DNA from 4 places in the Microbispora sp. CL1-1 genome. Region 3 is predicted to be linked to each of the others. Evidence: riboswitches for the same ligand, from Rfam matches in the RefSeq annotation. Region 3 holds a riboswitch; each other region holds the start of a gene.
What was found. Region 3 has a riboswitch for cyclic di-AMP ahead of HCK04_RS15385 (C40 family peptidase). Riboswitches for the same ligand answer to the same signal wherever they lie in the genome.
Positions count from the first base shown of each region.

Region 1: it holds a riboswitch for cyclic di-AMP, as region 3 does, so the genes downstream of both, HCK04_RS17575 (GH25 family lysozyme) here and HCK04_RS15385 (C40 family peptidase) in region 3, are expected to answer to the same signal.
Region 2: it holds a riboswitch for cyclic di-AMP, as region 3 does, so the genes downstream of both, HCK04_RS00755 (C40 family peptidase) here and HCK04_RS15385 (C40 family peptidase) in region 3, are expected to answer to the same signal.
Region 4: it holds a riboswitch for cyclic di-AMP, as region 3 does, so the genes downstream of both, HCK04_RS31575 (CHAP domain-containing protein) here and HCK04_RS15385 (C40 family peptidase) in region 3, are expected to answer to the same signal.

Region 1 is NZ_JAATEK010000013.1:36,942-41,144, reverse strand. It holds gene secD (protein translocase subunit SecD) at 1-1,442, shown strand, start outside; gene HCK04_RS17575 (GH25 family lysozyme) at 1,539-2,264, opposite strand; cyclic di-AMP (ydaO/yuaA leader) riboswitch at 2,277-2,422, opposite strand; gene HCK04_RS42465 (hypothetical protein) at 2,683-2,850, opposite strand; gene HCK04_RS43635 (undecaprenyl diphosphate synthase family protein) at 2,887-3,141, shown strand; gene HCK04_RS42455 (hypothetical protein) at 3,491-4,168, shown strand.
Region 2 is NZ_JAATEK010000001.1:160,020-164,222, reverse strand. It holds gene HCK04_RS00765 (glycosyltransferase family 4 protein) at 1-937, opposite strand, end outside; gene HCK04_RS00760 (hypothetical protein) at 1,031-1,939, opposite strand; gene HCK04_RS00755 (C40 family peptidase) at 2,044-2,664, opposite strand; cyclic di-AMP (ydaO/yuaA leader) riboswitch at 2,732-2,890, opposite strand; gene HCK04_RS00750 (C40 family peptidase) at 3,204-4,166, opposite strand.
Region 3 is NZ_JAATEK010000010.1:169,184-173,386, forward strand. It holds gene HCK04_RS15370 (YafY family protein) at 1-319, shown strand, start outside; gene HCK04_RS15375 (alpha/beta hydrolase) at 487-1,131, opposite strand; gene HCK04_RS43605 (MarR family winged helix-turn-helix transcriptional regulator) at 1,227-1,556, shown strand; gene HCK04_RS15385 (C40 family peptidase) at 1,623-2,033, opposite strand; cyclic di-AMP (ydaO/yuaA leader) riboswitch at 2,267-2,425, opposite strand; gene HCK04_RS15390 (hypothetical protein) at 2,831-3,922, opposite strand; gene HCK04_RS15395 (hypothetical protein) at 3,997-4,203, opposite strand, start outside.
Region 4 is NZ_JAATEK010000037.1:52,922-57,124, reverse strand. It holds gene HCK04_RS31590 (excinuclease ABC subunit UvrA) at 1-185, shown strand, start outside; gene HCK04_RS31585 (SDR family oxidoreductase) at 486-1,055, opposite strand; gene HCK04_RS31580 (metalloregulator ArsR/SmtB family transcription factor) at 1,338-1,685, opposite strand; gene HCK04_RS31575 (CHAP domain-containing protein) at 1,834-2,508, opposite strand; cyclic di-AMP (ydaO/yuaA leader) riboswitch at 2,523-2,656, opposite strand; gene HCK04_RS31570 (SDR family oxidoreductase) at 2,979-3,878, opposite strand; gene HCK04_RS31565 (TetR/AcrR family transcriptional regulator) at 4,005-4,203, shown strand, end outside.

The DNA.
Region 1 (4,203 bases), on a different contig from region 3:
CCAAGGCCGGCGTCGCCGGGGTGATCCTGACCGCGGTGTTCATCGGCATGGTCTACCGGCTGGTGGGCGTGCTGGCCGCGGTCGCGCTCGCCTGCTACGGCCTGATCTCGTACGCCGGGCTCGTGGCCATGGGGGCCACGCTCACGCTGCCCGGCCTGGCCGGGTTCGTCCTGGCGATCGGCATGGCGGTGGACGCCAACGTGCTGGTCTTCGAACGGGCCAGAGAGGAGTTCGGCGACGCGCCCCGGCGGGGCCTCAAGGCGGCACTCGACCGGGGCTTCAAGAACGCCTGGAGCGCGATCGCCGACTCCGGCATCACCACCCTGCTCGCCGCCGGGCTGCTGTTCTGGCTGGCCTCGGGGCCGGTGAAGGGCTTCGGCGTGACGCTGGCCATCGGCGTGCTGGCCTCGTTGGTCTCGGCCATGCTGATCACCCGGGTGCTCACCGCCGCGCTGATCGGCAGGATCGGCCCGCGGGCGTCCGGCATCGGCTCGATCGGCCGGGTCAGGACGTGGCTGACGCGGCGCGACCCGGACCTGATGCGGCGCGGGCGGCTGTGGCTCGCCGTCGCGGCCGGGCTGCTCGTGGTCGCGGGCGCGGGCCTGGTCACCCGCGGCCTCAACTACGGCGTCGAGTTCACCGGCGGCCGGATCGTGGAGTTCGGCACGAGCAGGCCCGTGGACGTCGCGGCGGCCAGGCAGGCGGTGGCGGACGCCGGGTTCCCCTCGGCCGTCGTGCAGCGGTCGGACGACGCGCTCTCGGTGCGCACCGGGCAGATCAGCGCCGACGACGTGGTCCGCATGGAGGAGGCGCTCGACCGGCGCGTGGGCGAGGTCGCCAAGCAGCGCGACGAGCTGATCGGGCCGAGCCTGGGCGAGGAGCTGCGCCGCAACGCGATCATCGCGCTCGCTGTCGCGCTCGCCGCACAGCTCGTCTATCTGGCGCTCCGGTTCCGGTGGACGTTCGGCACGGCGGCCGTGGCGGCGCTGTTCGTGGACGCGGCCGTCGTCGTCGGCGCGTTCGCCTGGATGGGCAGGCCGATCGACGGGGTGTTCCTGGCGGCGATGCTCACGATCATCGGTTATTCGGTCAACGACAAGGTCGTGCTGTTCGACCGGGTGCGCGAGCTGTGGCCGGTGCGCCGCCGCGAGCCGTTCGGCCGGGTGGTGAACGCCGCGATCCTGCAGACCGCGCCGCGCACGGTCAACACCGGGCTCGGGGCGCTGTTCATCCTGGCGGCGCTGGCGGTGTTCGGCGGCGACTCGCTGCGCGACTTCGCCGTCGCCCTCCTGATCGGCATCGTCGCCGGCACGCTGTCGTCGTCGTTCGTGGCCGGGCCGGTGGCGATCGCGCTGGAGCGGCGCTCCGGCCAGGCGCCGCCGGCTCCCGCCGCGCCCCGGGTCAGGCCCGTACGCCGCGACGACTCCGGCGCGGTGGTCTGAGGCCGGTACGGCTCCCGGCGCGTCCCCCGGGGCGGGCGATCCGCCCCGGGGGACGCCGGGCTGTCGGCGGCGCTGCCAGCGGCGTTATCGGCGGCGTTATCGGCGGCCGAGCGCGCGCAGCTGGGCGGGCGTCAGCGAGGAGACGTTCTGGTCGATGGGCTCATCGGTGTACTGGTGGATGGCCCAGGTCTTCCAGTCGGCGGGCGGCGTGATGTCGCCGGGGGCCTTGCTGTAGTGGGCCACCCACAGCGGGTACTGGCCGAGGCCGCGGCCGTACTTGTTGGCGAAGTTCCACCCGCTGTAGAACATCGGCCTGGTGCCGGTCTTGGCCGTCACATACTCCAGCCAGGTCTTGGCCCACTTGTTGACCTGCTCGACGGACTCGCCGTCCGCGGTCTCCAGGTCGAGGACCAGGATGTCGCCGGGCTTGCTCGGCTGCGAGTTCACCACGCTGAGGAAGTGGTCGGCCTCGGCGATGGGGTCGTTGGAGGGGTGGCCGTAGTGGTAGGCGCCGCGGACGATGCCCTTCTTGGCCAGCTCCCGCCAGTGCCGGGGGAAGGACGAGTCGACCCAGTCGGTCCCCTCGGTGGCCTTGATGAAGCCGAACTGCGCGCGGCTGTTCATCCAGTCGTGGTCGGCCTCGTAGCCGGAGACGTCCTGACCGTACGTGTGCGGGTTCGCGTACGCCGGGGCGGCGGGCAGAGCCACGGCCGCGGTGATGCCGGCCGTGGCGGCCGAGACCGCGAGGGTCGCCGCCGCGAGGGCGGAGCGCAGGCGCCGGCGCGAGTGCCGGCCCCCGAGGGAGAGCCGATGGGTGGACATGACGAGGTTGACTCCTTGCTTCCATGCCGCCTACCGGGTTAGCTGACGGGTTCGGGCAGGAAGTGCCCTACGGGCGCATCTGGGGGCCTGCGCTCCGATTCACCCCAAAGAGAGTGGGTCCCCGGCTCCACATGACGCGGATTCGGCGGCCGCGCGGTCATGGGACCACGCGGACCGGGCAACGACACGGCAAGGGATGGGTCGCCGGAGGCGGGTCGTTACCCCATACCGTGTGCCCTAAAGGTACACAATCCACCAGAATGGTGTAAACAGGACAAAACACGCCTTTACCTGGCACAACGCGGCAGCACCTGGTCCGGACCCGCTCGAAGTAAAAGCCGTGGCTAACAACGGTAAGTAGTCGATCTCTCACCGACTGTGCAAGTCTCGTCGCCGTGAGGGTGAGAAGCGTCCCCCGTCATGTGGCGTGCGTCATGGACGGGAACGGCAGGTGGGCCGCGCAGCGGTCCCTGCCCCACACCGAGGGGCATCGGGCGGCCGAGGCCGCTGTCCACGGCGGCCGCCGCGACATCGTCGAGGCCGCCAGGTCGCTGATCCGCGACGGCGTGCCGCCCGAGCAGGTCACCGAGGAGAGTTTCGCCCTTCGTCTGCCCCACCCGACATGCCGGAGGTCGACCTCGTCATCCGCACCTCCGGCGAACAGCGCATCTCCAACCTCATGCTCTGGCAGGTGGCGTACGCCGAATGGGTCTTCCCCCGGGTGCTGTGGCCCGACTTCCGTGCCGGGCACTTCTGGGAGTGCCTGGAGATCTACCGGCGGCGCCACCGCCGGTTCGGCGCCACACCGGCACCGATCTCGGCACCGATCTCGGCACCGGTCTCGGCACCGACACCGACAGGAAAGGGACGTCGATGAGTGACGCAGCACCGGGATCCATGCTCCACGAGCTGACCCGGCAGACGCGCTGGGGGCTGGTGGCGACCCGGGCCATCGTCCTGGAGGCCGCGCACCCGCAGATCGGCGCGGCGCTGATCACCAACTCGACCTTCGTCGCGCCCCCGTGGCGCCGGCTGCGCAACACCGTGCTCAGCGCGCAGCGCATAGTGGACCCCGACATCCGGGTGCGGCAGCGGGAGGCGGCCCGGCTCAACCGCCTCCACGCGCGCATCACCGGCACCGACGCCGAGGGCCGCCCGTTCAACGCCGCGGACTCCGAGGCGCGCGCCTGGGTGGTGGCGACGCTGTTCGAGTCCACGGTCACGATGTGCCGGTTGAGCGGCGAGTCCCTCGACGGTCCGGTCCTGGAAAGGCTGTACGCCGAGTTCCAGTCGTTCCTCACCCTCATGGACCCCTACGTGGGCAGGCTCCCAAGGCGGGGGCGCTCCTGCGCCTCCTCACACCCGGCCCGGAGGCGGCCGGCACCGCCACCACCTCCGCGGCCGCCACCGGGGGCTCCGCCGTACGATCCGCCGCGCGGTTCTTCTCCGAGGTCCTCGACCAGACCGGCGACGGCCACCTCGACTGGCCCGACCTCGCCGCGATGGCCAGGGAGATCGCCACCCGCCTCGACCTGGAGACTCAGGACGAGGACCGCCTGTTCGCGGCCTTCGCCGACTGGTGGCGGGAGCTGCAGCAGGAGCTGGACACCGACGGCGACGGACGCATCACCGGCCACGAGTACGCCGCGGCCTCCGCCGCCCTGGCCGGCCCGGCGCTCATCAGGATCGCCGAGGTACTGTTCGACGTCACCGACACCGATGACGACCAGACCATCGATGCTGAGGAGTACCGGTCTCTCTTCCGTACGGCGTTCGACCACGACTCGGGCGACGACGATGATGACGGGCGGCTGACCCGGGGTGAATTCGTCCGCCGGTTCCTCGGCTTCATGGCGGGCCGCCGGCACTCCGGCGGCTACGACCAGATGTTCGCCCAGGCCTGACGCGCTGTCGCCGCGGCCGAAGTCCAGGTCCCTGC
Region 2 (4,203 bases), on a different contig from region 3:
CGTGCCGTACGGCGTCGGGGGCGCCCCCGGAGGAGCCCGCGACCACGGGCAGCCCGGTGGCCGACGCCTCCAGATAGACGATGCCGAGGCCCTCCACGTCGAGCCCGCCGAACCTGCTGCGGCAGGGCATGGCGAACACGTCGCCCGCGTCGTAGTAGGCCGGGAGGGACGCCCAGGGCACGGACCCGGTGACGACCACCGAGCCGCGCAGGCCGGCCCCCGCCGCCGTCCGTTCCAGCGACCGCCGCAGCGGGCCGCCGCCGACCAGCAGCAGGACCGCGCCGGGAACCCGCCGCAGAACGAGCGGCCAGGCCCGCAGCAGCACGTCCTGGCCCTTGCGCGGCACCAGCCGGGAGACGCACACGACCACCGGCCGGTCGCCCAGGCCGAGGGACGCGCGGATCCGGTCGCCGCCCGCCCCCGGACGATAGAGGGTCGTGTCCACGCCGGGCGCGAGCCGTACGAGCCGGGAGGCGGGCACGACCCGGGCGATCCGGCGGCGGGTGTACTCGCCGAGATAGGTCACGATGTCGGCCCCCGCCCCGATGCGGCGCAGCAGGGCGCGCGCGCCCGGCAGGCGGGCCCACGACGCCTCGTGCCCGTGGGTGAGCATGACGATGCGGCCCGCGCCCGCGGCGCGCAGGCCGGGAGCCAGCAGCCCCAGCGGCGCCGCCGCGCCGAAGACGACGGTCGCGCCGTCCTCCACCAGCGCCGCCGCCCGTCGCGCCACCGCGCGGGTCGGCAGCATCAGCGAGGAGGGATGCCGGACCACCTCGTACGGCTGGCGGGCGTCGAACTCCTCACACCCCTTCCAGCGCGGGGCGTACACGACCACGGAGCCGGGCGGCCTGCGCACGGCGAGGCCGTGCACGAACGCCTGGATGCCGCCCGGTCTGGGCGGGAAGTCGTTCGTGACGATCAGCGTCCGCTTCGTCATCCTCACCCCCGCTGCCGGCGTGATCACGCGGTCCCCCCGCGCCGCCCGAGAACGCATTGTCGCAGTCCCGGCCGGGTCGTCGCGGTCGGACGATCAGGTCCGGGCGAGCTGCTCGCGCGACCACGACCGCCAGGCGCGGGTCAGGTCGCCGGCGGTCAGCCCGAGCTCCTCCCGCAGGGCGGCGCCGATCTCCTCGCGCAGCGCGGCGCGATAGAGGGCGACCAGCCTCGGCTCGCCGAACCGGGCCGCGATGTAGCGGCAGGCGAGCCACGCCTCCTCGTACGCCTGGGCGGGCCTGGCGGCGAAGTCGGCGGGCCCCGGCAGGCCGCCGAGCGCCGCCCTCCCGGCCGCGACGTCGGCGGCCAGCTCGGCGGCGACCGTACGGACCGGCAGCCCGCTGTCCAGGTAGCCCACGTAGTCGGCGAAGCCCTCCATGAGCCACATCGGCACCGTGCGGCGGCCGGCGGTCGCGACGTGCGTCAGCTCGTGGGTCATGACGACCAGGCGGCCGGTCGCGGACAGGCGGGCGAACGCGGCCGGCTGCACGATCACCCGGTCGCCGGTGGCGACGGCCGCCAGGCCGTCCACCTTCGCCGGCGCGGCCAGCACGGCGGCCTGCTCCTCGGTGCGCGGCACCAGGACCACCGCGCCGCCGAGCCCGCCCCAGACCCTCGTGACCGTACTGCCCGCGCGGCCGGCCAGCGCGGCGATCTCGGCGACCAGCGGCCGGGGCGACCCGACGACGACGGCGCGCTCGCCGCGGGCGACCGAGGCGCCGGTCCACATGCCGGGATGCTCGCGTACGGCGGCGCGGGCGTCGAGCCGCAGGGCGCGCAGCGGGTCGGGCGGCGCCGCGGCGGCGGGCCCGGCCAGCAGCGCGGCCAGCGCGACGGCCACGGCCGCGATCCGGCGGGGAGTGGCCCCGGCGGGTCCGGGCCGGCTCCGGCCGGCTCCGGCACGCACGCCCGGCGCGCACGCGGGCACGCCGCTCGTGACAGTCACGCCGTGCATGGTAGCCAGCGCATGTCACGGCCCCGCCCACCTCGGCGAGGTGGACGGGGCCGTAAGGACGGCGCCGGTCGAGGGGGCTTGGTGACCGGTGCCCGTCAGACGCCCGGCCGGACGGCACCCACGAAGGTGCTCCTCCGGTAGGCGTCCAGCTTGTCGATCCTGACCCGCGTGCCGCTGTGCGGGGCGTGGATCATCCTGTTGTGCCCGACGTACATGCCGACGTGGCCGCCGCCGCTGGTGAAGATGAGGTCACCGGGCTCGAAGTGCCCCCAGGACACCTTCTTCCTGACCGCGCTGCGGATGGACCACGTCGTGCGCGGCAGCCGTACGCCGGCCTTGCGCCAGGCGTACTGGACCAGGCCCGAGCAGTCGAACGCGCCCGGTCCCGTGGCTCCGTAGCGGTAGGGGTCGCCGATCTGCTTCTCGGCGGCCTTCACCGCGCGCCGGGCCCTGGCCCGCTGGAGCGAGGCCCTGCTGATCTTCCGCTTGGCGGTGTGCCTCTTGGTCCGCTTCTTCGCGGCGGCGTTGCGGGCGGCGGTCTTCGCGCTCTCCTCGGCGCCCGTCTTCGTGGCCGTCTTCGTGGCCGTCTTGGTGGCCGTCTTCGTCGCCGTGGCCGTCGTGACGACCGTGACCGTCGCCGGGTCGGCCGCCGGGTCGGCCGCCGTGCCGGCTGCCGCCGCCGGATGTGCTCCAGCGACACCTACGGATGCCGTCAACGCGGCACCACTAACGGCAATTCGGGCAAGACGGGACAGACTGGGGGTGGTAGACAGGATCTCTCCTCGAGTCTTCCGCTCACGCCTACCGGGTTAGCTGACGGGTTCGGGCGGGGAAGTCGCCCTACGGCGCGCGATGCGCCGATTCACCCCGGACCTTCGCGTGAAGGTCGGTGGTTCCCCGGCTCCGTGCCTCCTGACTGCACGGACTCGGCTGGCCATCGGCGTCGGGGGGATCCCACGGGGGAGGGTGATGAAGGACGCCGATGCCGCTGGATGACTGCGACCGGCCGGCCGGACCGGGACGCACGGCGGCGAGGCGTGCTCGCCGCGGCCCAGAAGCTACCCAGGACTCGCGGCGTTCGGCAAAGCGCTCCAGCCGGATAAAGATCGCATAACGAAGGCCGCGGAGAAGAAATCGCAGCTTACCCACACCGCGAATGCGCCAAATGTGACCCTGCCCACAATTTGCACAACAAGCGCCGATGGGGTCACATTTGCCGCGTCAGTCACAGATCGTCACGGAGACGGCGGGACCGTCAGGGGCGCACGGCTCCGATCGCGTGATACTCGGCGAGTGTGACGACTTTCACAACATCGCCGGTCTGCGGGGCATGAACGACCTTCCCGTCGCCGGCGTAGATGCCGACGTGCCCGTATCCGGCGTGCCAGAGCAGGTCGCCCGGCTGGAGGTCGTCGAGCGAGACCCGGCGGCTCGCGCCCCAGGCCCACTGCTCGTAGCTCGTCCGGGGCAGCCGGACGCCCGCCGCCGCCCACGCGGCCTGCACGAGCCCGGAGCAGTCCCAGGCGCCCGGTCCGGTGCCCCCGTAGCGGTAGGGCTTGCCGATCTGCTTGTAGGCGAACTGGAGGGCGGCCAGCGCGTTGCCGGACGCCGGCCCGTTGTAGACGACGCCGGCGCTGTTGGGGTTGCCGGGGTTGAACGTCCCGAGCGAGCGCAGCAGCTTCATCTGCTCCCGGACGAGCTTGTCGACCTTCTCCTTCTCGTCCGCCAGCTCGTCCTTGACGTCGGCGGCCTCCTTGTAGACCTGCTTGCTCTGGTTGCGGCGGTTCTTGAGGTCCTTGATGGCGCCCTCGTACGCCTTGAGCCGCCCGGCCCGCTCGGCCGACATGTGGTTGAGCGTGGCGAGGCCGCTGAGCATGGCGTCGGGGTTGGAGCTGTAGAAGACGCCGCCCCACGACCCCATGTCGCCGACCTGGTAGCTGCTGACGGCCATCGAGACCAGCCCGGAGCGTAGCTCCTCGACCCGGGCGTTCTGCTTCTTGTAGTCCTCGTTGATCGTGAGGTACTTCTGCCGGGCCTTCTTCCACTTCTCGTTGGCCGCGTTATAACGGTCCACGAGCTGGTCGGCCTGCGCGTTGAGCTTGCTCAGCTTCGCTTTCACCTGCGCGACAGTGGGCTTCGGATCCGCCTGCGCGCCCGTCATCGGAGTGAGCAGGACCACGGCGGCCAGACCGGCGGCCACCGGCACACGCCCTCGCACTGAGCCCCCTTGAGGATAAACCTCTTTGATCGACGAA
Region 3 (4,203 bases):
GCCCGCCGGGTTCGATCCGGCGCAGCACGTCCTGGCCGGATTCGCGACGGCTCGATATCGGTACGACGTGGTGCTGCGGATCCAGGGGACGGTCGAGCAGATCCGCGCCCGGCTTCCCGCCGCCGTCGCGACCCTGGCGGATCCCGGGGACGAGGGCTGGCTCCGCGTCGAGGTGCGCGCGGAGCGGCTCGACTGGCTGCCTCCGGTGCTCGCCTCACTCGACCGGCCGTTCGTCATCGAGCGGCCGGACGAGCTGCGCGACCGTGTCGCGGCGCTCGCGGACCGGCTCGCGGCTTCCGCCCGCAGGACCGCAGAGTGACTGCGGGCGGGTGACTGCGGGCGGGTGACTGCGGGCGGGTGACTGCGGGCGGGTGACTGCGGGCTAAGCGCTGGTCGCCGGCGAACCGGCCGCGTGCAGATGGCGGTCGATCGCGGCGAAGGTGGCCGCCGGCTGTTCGATGTGCGGCAGGTGACCGGCCTCCGGGATCACCTCCAGCCGGCCGTTGGCGAAGGCGCCGGCGTAGGCGGCTCCGTAGGCGGGGGTGACGATCCGGTCGCTCTCCCCCACACCAGGAGCGCGGGCACGTCGACGTGCCGCAACCGGCGGAGCAGTTTGGGATCGTGCATGTAGGGGTCGCCCGCCAGCGTGCGCATGGTGGCCATGTCGGCCGCCCGGGCTGCGAGCTGGTCGGCGGGGACGCCGGCCGGGTCGACGTAGAAGCGCTGCGAGTCGTGCCAGGCGTATTCGGCCACGCCGCGCGCGTCCAGGGCGAAGAAGTCGCGGATCGGCTCGCCGGGGACGTCCACGCCCACGGCGTCGACCAGCACCAGCCCGGTGATGATCCCCGCCGTGTCGCGTACGGCCATCTCGGCGGCGGTCCAGCCGCCGAGGGAGGAGCCGGCGACGAGAACGTCGCGCAACCCCAGGCGATGCAGGCAGTGCAGGTAGGCGAGGGCGAGGTCGTCGATGCCGGTGAGCCACGGGGGACGGTCGGTGCCGTCCCAGCCGGGATGCACGGGCGTCAGGGTGTGTGCCGTCCGGGAGAGGTGCCCGGCGAGCCCGGCGACCGTGGCGGGGCCGCCGCCGCCGTGCAGGATCAGGGCCGGTCTGCCGGTGCCGGCCTCCGACATGGTGAGGGACAGGTCGCGATCTGCAACAACTCGGGCGGGCGGTCAAACAGGTCCAATATCGGCAGCACCGGGCCCTGGAGAGCGGGCTGTCGGCGATCGGCGCGACGCTCGCCCAGTGGGACGCCCTCCGGGCGATCAGCCGTACCCCCGGGGCGTCGGCCCGGGAGCTGGCCGCGGCGACGTTCCAGACCGAGCAGGCCTTCGGCACCCTCGCCGGGCGGCTCGTGGCCCAGGGATGGATCGAACGCAGGCCCGGGCACGGCAGGCGCATCGAGCACCATCTCACCCCTTCCGGCGAGCGGGTCCTGGAAGCCGGGCACAAGGTCGCCGACGAGGTGCTCGCCAGGTGCTACACCGCCCTGCCGGACGCGGACCGCGCGACCCTGCTGGCCCTGCTCCGGCGCCTCGTCGTGGAGGACGCGTAGCCTCCGGCCACGCCCTCGGCGGAGATGCGCTGCGCGGCGGCGCGTCTCCACCGAGGGCGTCCCGGGTCAGACGCCGGGGCGTACGGCGGTGAGGAAGCTGCCCCTCCAATAGGCGTTGAGCCTGTCGACACTGACCACCGCGCCGCTGTGGGGGGCGCTGATCACCTTCCTGTGCCCGAGATACATGCCCACGTGGCCGCCGCCACTGGTGAAGATGAGGTCGCCGGGCTTGAGGTGCGACAGCGAGACCCTCTTCTTGGCGTGCCTGAGCATCGCCCACGTCGTACGCGGGAGCTTGACGCCGGCCTTGCGCCAGGCGAACTGGACCAGCCCGGAGCAGTCGAACGCTCCTGGGCCCGTGGCGCCCCACACGTACGGGTCGCCGAGCTGCTTCTTCGCCACCTTGATGGCGCGCTCGGCCTTCTCCTGCTGGAGAGCCGCCTTGGTGAGCTTCCTCGTGGCGGAGTTCTCGGCCACGGGCGCGGGATGCAGGGGGGTGGTCGTTGTGGGGGGCACGGGCGGGATGACCGCCGAGGTGAGGGCGGGGGCGGGGGCGGGGGCCGGGGGTGGGGATGTCACCGTCGCGGACGCGGCGGCTGCGGGGAGTGCGCTCAATGCTCCGGCCGACGCGGTGAGCGCCGCGCTACCGATCGTGACGCAGGCGATGCGGAGCAGAGTGGTGGAGTTGGTGGACAGGAGGATCTCTCCCTTTGGTCTTCCGCTTGCGCCTACCGGGTTAGCTGACGGATTCGGGCAGGGAAGATCGCCCTACGGCGCCGGCGCGCCGATTCACCCCAGACCTTCGTCGAAGGTCGATTGGTTCCCCGGCTCCGAGCCTCCTAGCTGCTCGGATTCGGCATCACCGGCGCCCAGGGGGGCGGAGAGGCGGGGCGACGGCGACTGTGGATGGTCGAACCCGGCGGGGCCGGGTTCGTAACGACGAGGTCACGTGGATCCCGCCGATGGGCAAGGAAACTACCAAGAGCCCCATATATCCGCAAAGAGCATCAAAAGGATAAGAAGCGCATAAAAGGGATCAAATGCGCGAAGTTGCAGGTCAGAGTGCATCTGCGGAAGAGATGTGGCGCTGGTCACGCTCGTCCCATGGTGGGCCTGACCTGCGGAGGAAGGCGAGTAAGCCCTGTCGGCGGCGTACATCCTGACCCTGGCGGCCTTCGGCCCCTCGGCTGCCCGCCTGTGGTCCGGGGGGCGTTGATCGTCGCTTGCGCCGCCCGGCTGCCGCCCTGCACGAGCGGGCGTGACCTGCCGGATGGCTAGTTCGTACGCCAGAAGGCGCCGTTGGCGGAGGGGTCGTCGGGGTCGCCCTGCGGCGCGGTGAACCCGGCGCCCCACAGCGTCGTCGTCCCGGGCCTGCGCGCGATCGAGAACAGGGCGGCGTCGGTGCCGGCCTTCCGGGGGATCGGGGTGCTCCGCCACGTCGAACCCGTGACATGCCACAGGGTGGAGTTCCAGTCGCTCTGCACGATCCACACGCCGCCCGCGCCGTCGGGCTCCACCTCCGTGTACGGCTGGGCGTTGACGGCGCCGACCGAGGCGGTCCACGAGCGGCCGTTCCAGTGCATGACCAGGGGGCGGTCGTAGATCTTGTCGTCGCCCTGGTCGTCGGCGCCCTCCCAGCTCACGCCGCCGACGGCCCACACGTTGCGGGGGCCGAGGACGGCGATGTCGGTGAGCACCGCGGCGGCGTCGCGAGCGGGCAGTTTGATCGCGGGGGTGGGCACCAGCGCCCAGGACTTCCCGTTCCACCGCATGATCGCGGGACGGGTGCCCTTGGCCCCCGCCGCCCAGACGTCACCGGCCTTGTACGCGTCGACGGCGGCGGCGTGGGCCGGCAGCGGGACGCTCCGCCACGACGACCCGTTCCAGTGCCTGGCCGAGGCCGAGGAGTCGGCGACCGCCCAGACGTCCTTCGCGCCCGTGCCGTCGGCGTCCGTCGTGGAGAAGCCGCTGCCGAGCGAGAAGGTGGTCCATGTCCGGCCGTTCCACCGGCTCGCCTTCCCCGGGCCGAAGACCCACACGTTCTTGTCCGAGCCGGCGGTCACGGCCGTCAGCTCGTACGACGGGCTGCCGGGGAGCACCTTCCACGATCGGCCGTCGAACCGCTCGACCAGGCCCCGCCGCGTGCCGTTCACGACCCGGTGGCCGGCCGCCCACACCGACCCGTTGCCGAGGACCGTCACGTCGTCGAGCACGTCGTCCCCGGGCAGGGTGTTCACCTTGGCCAGCCGCCACGTGGGCGCGGTCTCCCCGGCCTGGCCGCCCTGGTGGGCCGCTCCCGAGGCCGCCGCGGCCGGCAGGAACGCCAGCCCGATCGCCGATATGCCCGAGACGAGTACGGTGCGCACGATGCTTCCCCTTCCGCTCACCAGTACGACGTTTGACCGAGGGGAGTCGTTCACACGTCGCGGAAGGGCCGGAGTCACTTCTTCTCCGTCCACGGCTCGTACGCGTCGTCACCGGGGAGCACCCAGATCTTCGCGTCGGGCCTGACCAGGCTCCGCACCCGCGTCACCACGCCGGTCGTCTTCGAGACCCGGTAGACCGTCACTCCGGTTTCGGTCTTCGACCGGACGACCAGGTGTCCCGCCTTGTCGAAGTCGAGGTCGTCGATCCGCCGCCCGCGCGG
Region 4 (4,203 bases), on a different contig from region 3:
GCAAGTCGGTCATCGTGATCGAGCACCACCAGGCGGTCATGGCGCACGCCGACTGGATCATCGACCTGGGCCCCGGCGCCGGTCACGACGGCGGCCGGATCGTCTTCGAAGGCACCCCGGCCGACCTCGTCGCCGCCCGCTCCACCCTCACCGGCGAGCACCTCGCGGCCTACGTCGGCGCCTGACCTCGGCCTGTCGCGAATGCCGGTCCGGGCCCGAGGCCCGCCCAAGCTGAGCACGCGACAGCAGGCCGAACCAGTGCGCGTGCCACCCGCGATCACCGTCGCCGACCTGATGGGTTCGCCATCGGAATGGCGACGGTGTACCGCAACTCTCTAAGCGCGCAGGCCCGCCGACAACCGCAGGCCCGTCGGCCGGTGGAGCTCGGACATGAGCGCGACCGCCTCATCAGCGTATTCCCCCGGGCTGTGACCTGGGTCGACGTCATCAACCTGGGGTTTGAGCCGCACTCCCTGTTCTGAGGGTCACGAAGCCGTGGAGAACTGGGCCGGTAGGCCGTCCAGCAACTGACTCAGCAGCCCGTATCCGCCATCGACCCGGATCACCTGGCCGGTGACCGTGGCGAACGCGCCGTCCACGAGCGCGGCGATCGGGCGAGCCAAATCCTGCGGCCGCAGCATCGTGCCGGTCACCGACCGGTCACCGAAGTGGCGCCGGATGCCATCGGTGAACACCTCAGCGGTGGCATCGGTACGAACCGCGCCAGGGGCGACGGCATTGACGGTGATGCCGTCCCGTATGGTCTCGCCGGCGATCTGCTGGGCGAAGGCGTTCACCGCGGCTTTGGCAGTGGACTGGGCGGCACTGCCGATGATCAGCTCGGCCGCGGTAGCGGAGACGTAGACGATCCGGCCGGACCGCCGCCGGCGCATGACCGGCAGCACCCGCCGGGTCAGGTGGTATATGCCGGCCAGCTCATCGCTGATCTTGGCTGCGAACGCCTCCCACGGCACATGCTCCAGCGGGCCGAAAGGCGGCGCCGCGGTGTGGGCGTTGCCCACAAGCACGTCGATCCGCCCGTGCTCGGCGACCACCCGGTACCAGCATGGTCACCTGGGCTTCGTCGGTCACGTCGGCCTGTACCGCCTGCGCGGCGCCGATCTGCTTGACCACCAGCTCCGCGGAGTCGGCGTCTCTCAGATAGTTGACTATCACGTGATAGCCGAGCCGGCCCAACTCGAGCGCGGTCGCGGCTCCGATTCCCCGGCCGGCTCCGCTAACCAGCGCCCAGCAGCGCTATGACCACGGCGTGACTCCTGCCGGCCAGGTGATTCTGAGCCAATAATGCAGATTGCGGCGATCTGCACGCGCACGGCTTACGGACGGGCGTCGTCCCGGAGTCGGCGCTCGCGCCTGCCGCGGGCGAGTTCGGTGCCCAGGGCGTCGAGGCGCTGGTTCCAGAAGCGGCGGAAGTGGTCGAGCCAGGTGTCGACCTCGCGGAGCGGCGCCGGGTCGACGGCGTAAAGGCGCCGGGTGCCCTCGGCCCGGACCGTCGCGAAACCGCTCTCCCGCAGCACGCGCAGGTGCTGGGACACCCCGGGCTGGGAGATCCCGAACTCCTCCTGCACGATCGCGCCGATCTCCCCGGCGGGGCGCTCGCCCTCCGCGAGCAGTTCCAGGATCCGGCGGCGCACCGGATCGCCGAGGACGTCGAACGCGTGCATGCCGTCAGGCTCGCAGCTCGCGCTCGCGTAGGTCAATTCGGCAGGAGCCCTACGCTCCCGGCCAGGACGGCGAAGCGCGCCGGGATCACCGGCGCGCTTGTGGGCCGTCGTCGGAACGACGATGGATCGTCCGCCAGAAGGCCGTCCGTCAGGAGGAGGCGGACAGGTCCCCGGGGTACATCGGGTAGCCGTATCCCGCCACCTGCCAGGTGGGACGGGTGCGGGCCTCGACGGCGCCGCCGTCGCCCGTGTTGCCCTCGATGGTCTGGATCGTTCCGTCGCCGTTGTCCTTGACGACGAACCCGACGTGGTTGATGTCGTCGATGTGCTTGCTGCCGCTCCAGGCGAAGAACACCACCGCGCCCGGCTTGGGCGTGTGACCCCAGCGGCCGTGGTCGGCGAACCACTGCGCGTGCTTCACGGTGTACGCGTCGGCGCCCATCACCGGGCCGATGCCGAGCTGCTGGCCCACCCAGGACACGAACATGTCGCACCAGGGGGCGTTGAGGTAGTCGGCGAGCTTGCCGCCGTCGCGGGCGAGGGTCTCGCGGGCGCGCGGCGTGGACATGTACCACTCCTGGAACTTGGTGCCGCCGCCCTTGGCGTTCTCGCTGATCCCGATCTGGCTCCTGGCCAGCTTCAGCACGTCGGCCGAGGTGATCTTGGGCAGCCTGGCGGCGATCTCCGGCATGGACTGCGCGGTCGCCGGACCCTTCCCGGTCGCCGGGTTGTCCGCGTGCGCCGCGGGCGCCGCGATCAGCACGGCCGAGGCGAGGGCTCCGCCCGCGAGGGCAGCGCGGACCCAAGTGGTGAAGACGTGCATGGTGGGGCGTTCTCCCTTACTTCCATGCCACCTACCGGGTTAGCTGACGGGTTCGGGCTGGAAGTCGCCCTACGGCACGCATGCCGATTCACCCCAGGAGAGGTGGGTCCCCGGCTCCGCGCGGACGCGGACTCGGCGGCCGGGCGGCAGGCCGGGATGGCCGGCCGCGTCGGTCTGAGGAGGGCTTCTTGACCATTGAGATGAGCAAGTGCGCCCTGAGCTGCCTAAAAGCTAATAGACCAGGTCAGACCGGTCAAGTAACTACAAGAGGGATTTTACCCGTCAAGTCCGGTACAAAGCGGACGGCAAGGGTACGGTGAGGCGGCCCCCGATCAGCGGGACCCCGCCCCTGACGGCGATCCCGCGCTGCCCCGCCCTCCGCCGCGGGCCCGGCGCGGGGGCGCTACCCCCGCGCCGGGACCCGGAAAAATCTCCCGGCCTCGCTTGACGCGCCCTTGGTCGCGGCGTCGTCAACGGGAGATCGCGTACGCGCCCGTGTCGAGGTCGTCGACGAGGGCCGGGCCGGTGGGCGTCCACCCGAGGAGGGTGCGCGTCGCGGTGCTGGTCGCCGCGAGGTCCATGCCGAAGAAGTTGCCGATCCACCCGAAGTGGTCCGGCACGTCTCCGGGGGCGATCGAGGCGACGGGAAGGCCGAACGCGCGGCCGATCGCCTCCGCGATCACGCGGGTCGGGACGCCTTCCTCGGCGACGGCGTGCAGCCGCGCGCCCGCGGGCGCCTTCTCCAGGCCGAGTGCGACCATGCGGGCGGCGTCGCGCACGTGCACGGCGGACCAGCGGTTGGCGCCGTCGCCCGGGTAACCCGAAACGCCCTTCTCGCGGGCGATCGCGGCGAGGATCGCGATGAAGCCGTGGTCGCCGGTGCCGTGCACGGTCGGCGCGAAGCGCAGGCTCACGGTGTGCACGCCACGCTCGACGAACTCCAGCGCCAGGTTCTCGCTCCCGCCGCGGGGCGAATCGGGGCCGTGGAACGGCGACGGGTCGTCCTCGGTGGCGGGCCGGCCCGGGGCGAAACCGGCGAGTCCCGAGGCGAGCAGGAACGGACGACCGGTTCCCTCCAGCGCCTCGCCGATGGTCTGCACGGCGGCTCGTTCGGTCGCCGCCGTGCCGGCCGGGTCGGACCAGTCGTGCTTGTTCGCGAGATGGATGACGGCGTCGGCGTCCCGGGCGCCCAGGCGGATGCCGTCGAGATCGTCGAGGTCGCCGCGGCGGACCCGGGCCCCCTTGCCCTCCAGGGCGGCGGCGGACGCGTCCGACCTCGCCAGTCCGATGACCTCGTGACCGGCGGCGAGCAGCTCATCGGTCACCGCGGAGCCGATCCATCCGGAGGCTCCGGTGACGAAAACACGCATGAGGAATCTCCTTCGGCGCACCGCCGGCAGGGCGGAGCGACTTCCCGAAAAACTGATGTCTGTGACTGACGTCAGTCACAGACATTACGGTACTCCTTCGTGGCCGTCATCACTACACTTGATCGCATGACGCGTTGGGCGCCCGGGGCCGCCGAGCGGCTGCAGGAGGCCGCGCTCGAACTGTTCGCGACCCACGGGTTCGAGCAGACGACCGCCACGGACATCGCACAGTCCGTCGGCCTGACCGAGCGCACCTTCTACCGCCACTTCAGCGACAAGCGCGAGGTCCTCTTCCACAACCAGCACCTGTTCACCCAGGCGTTCC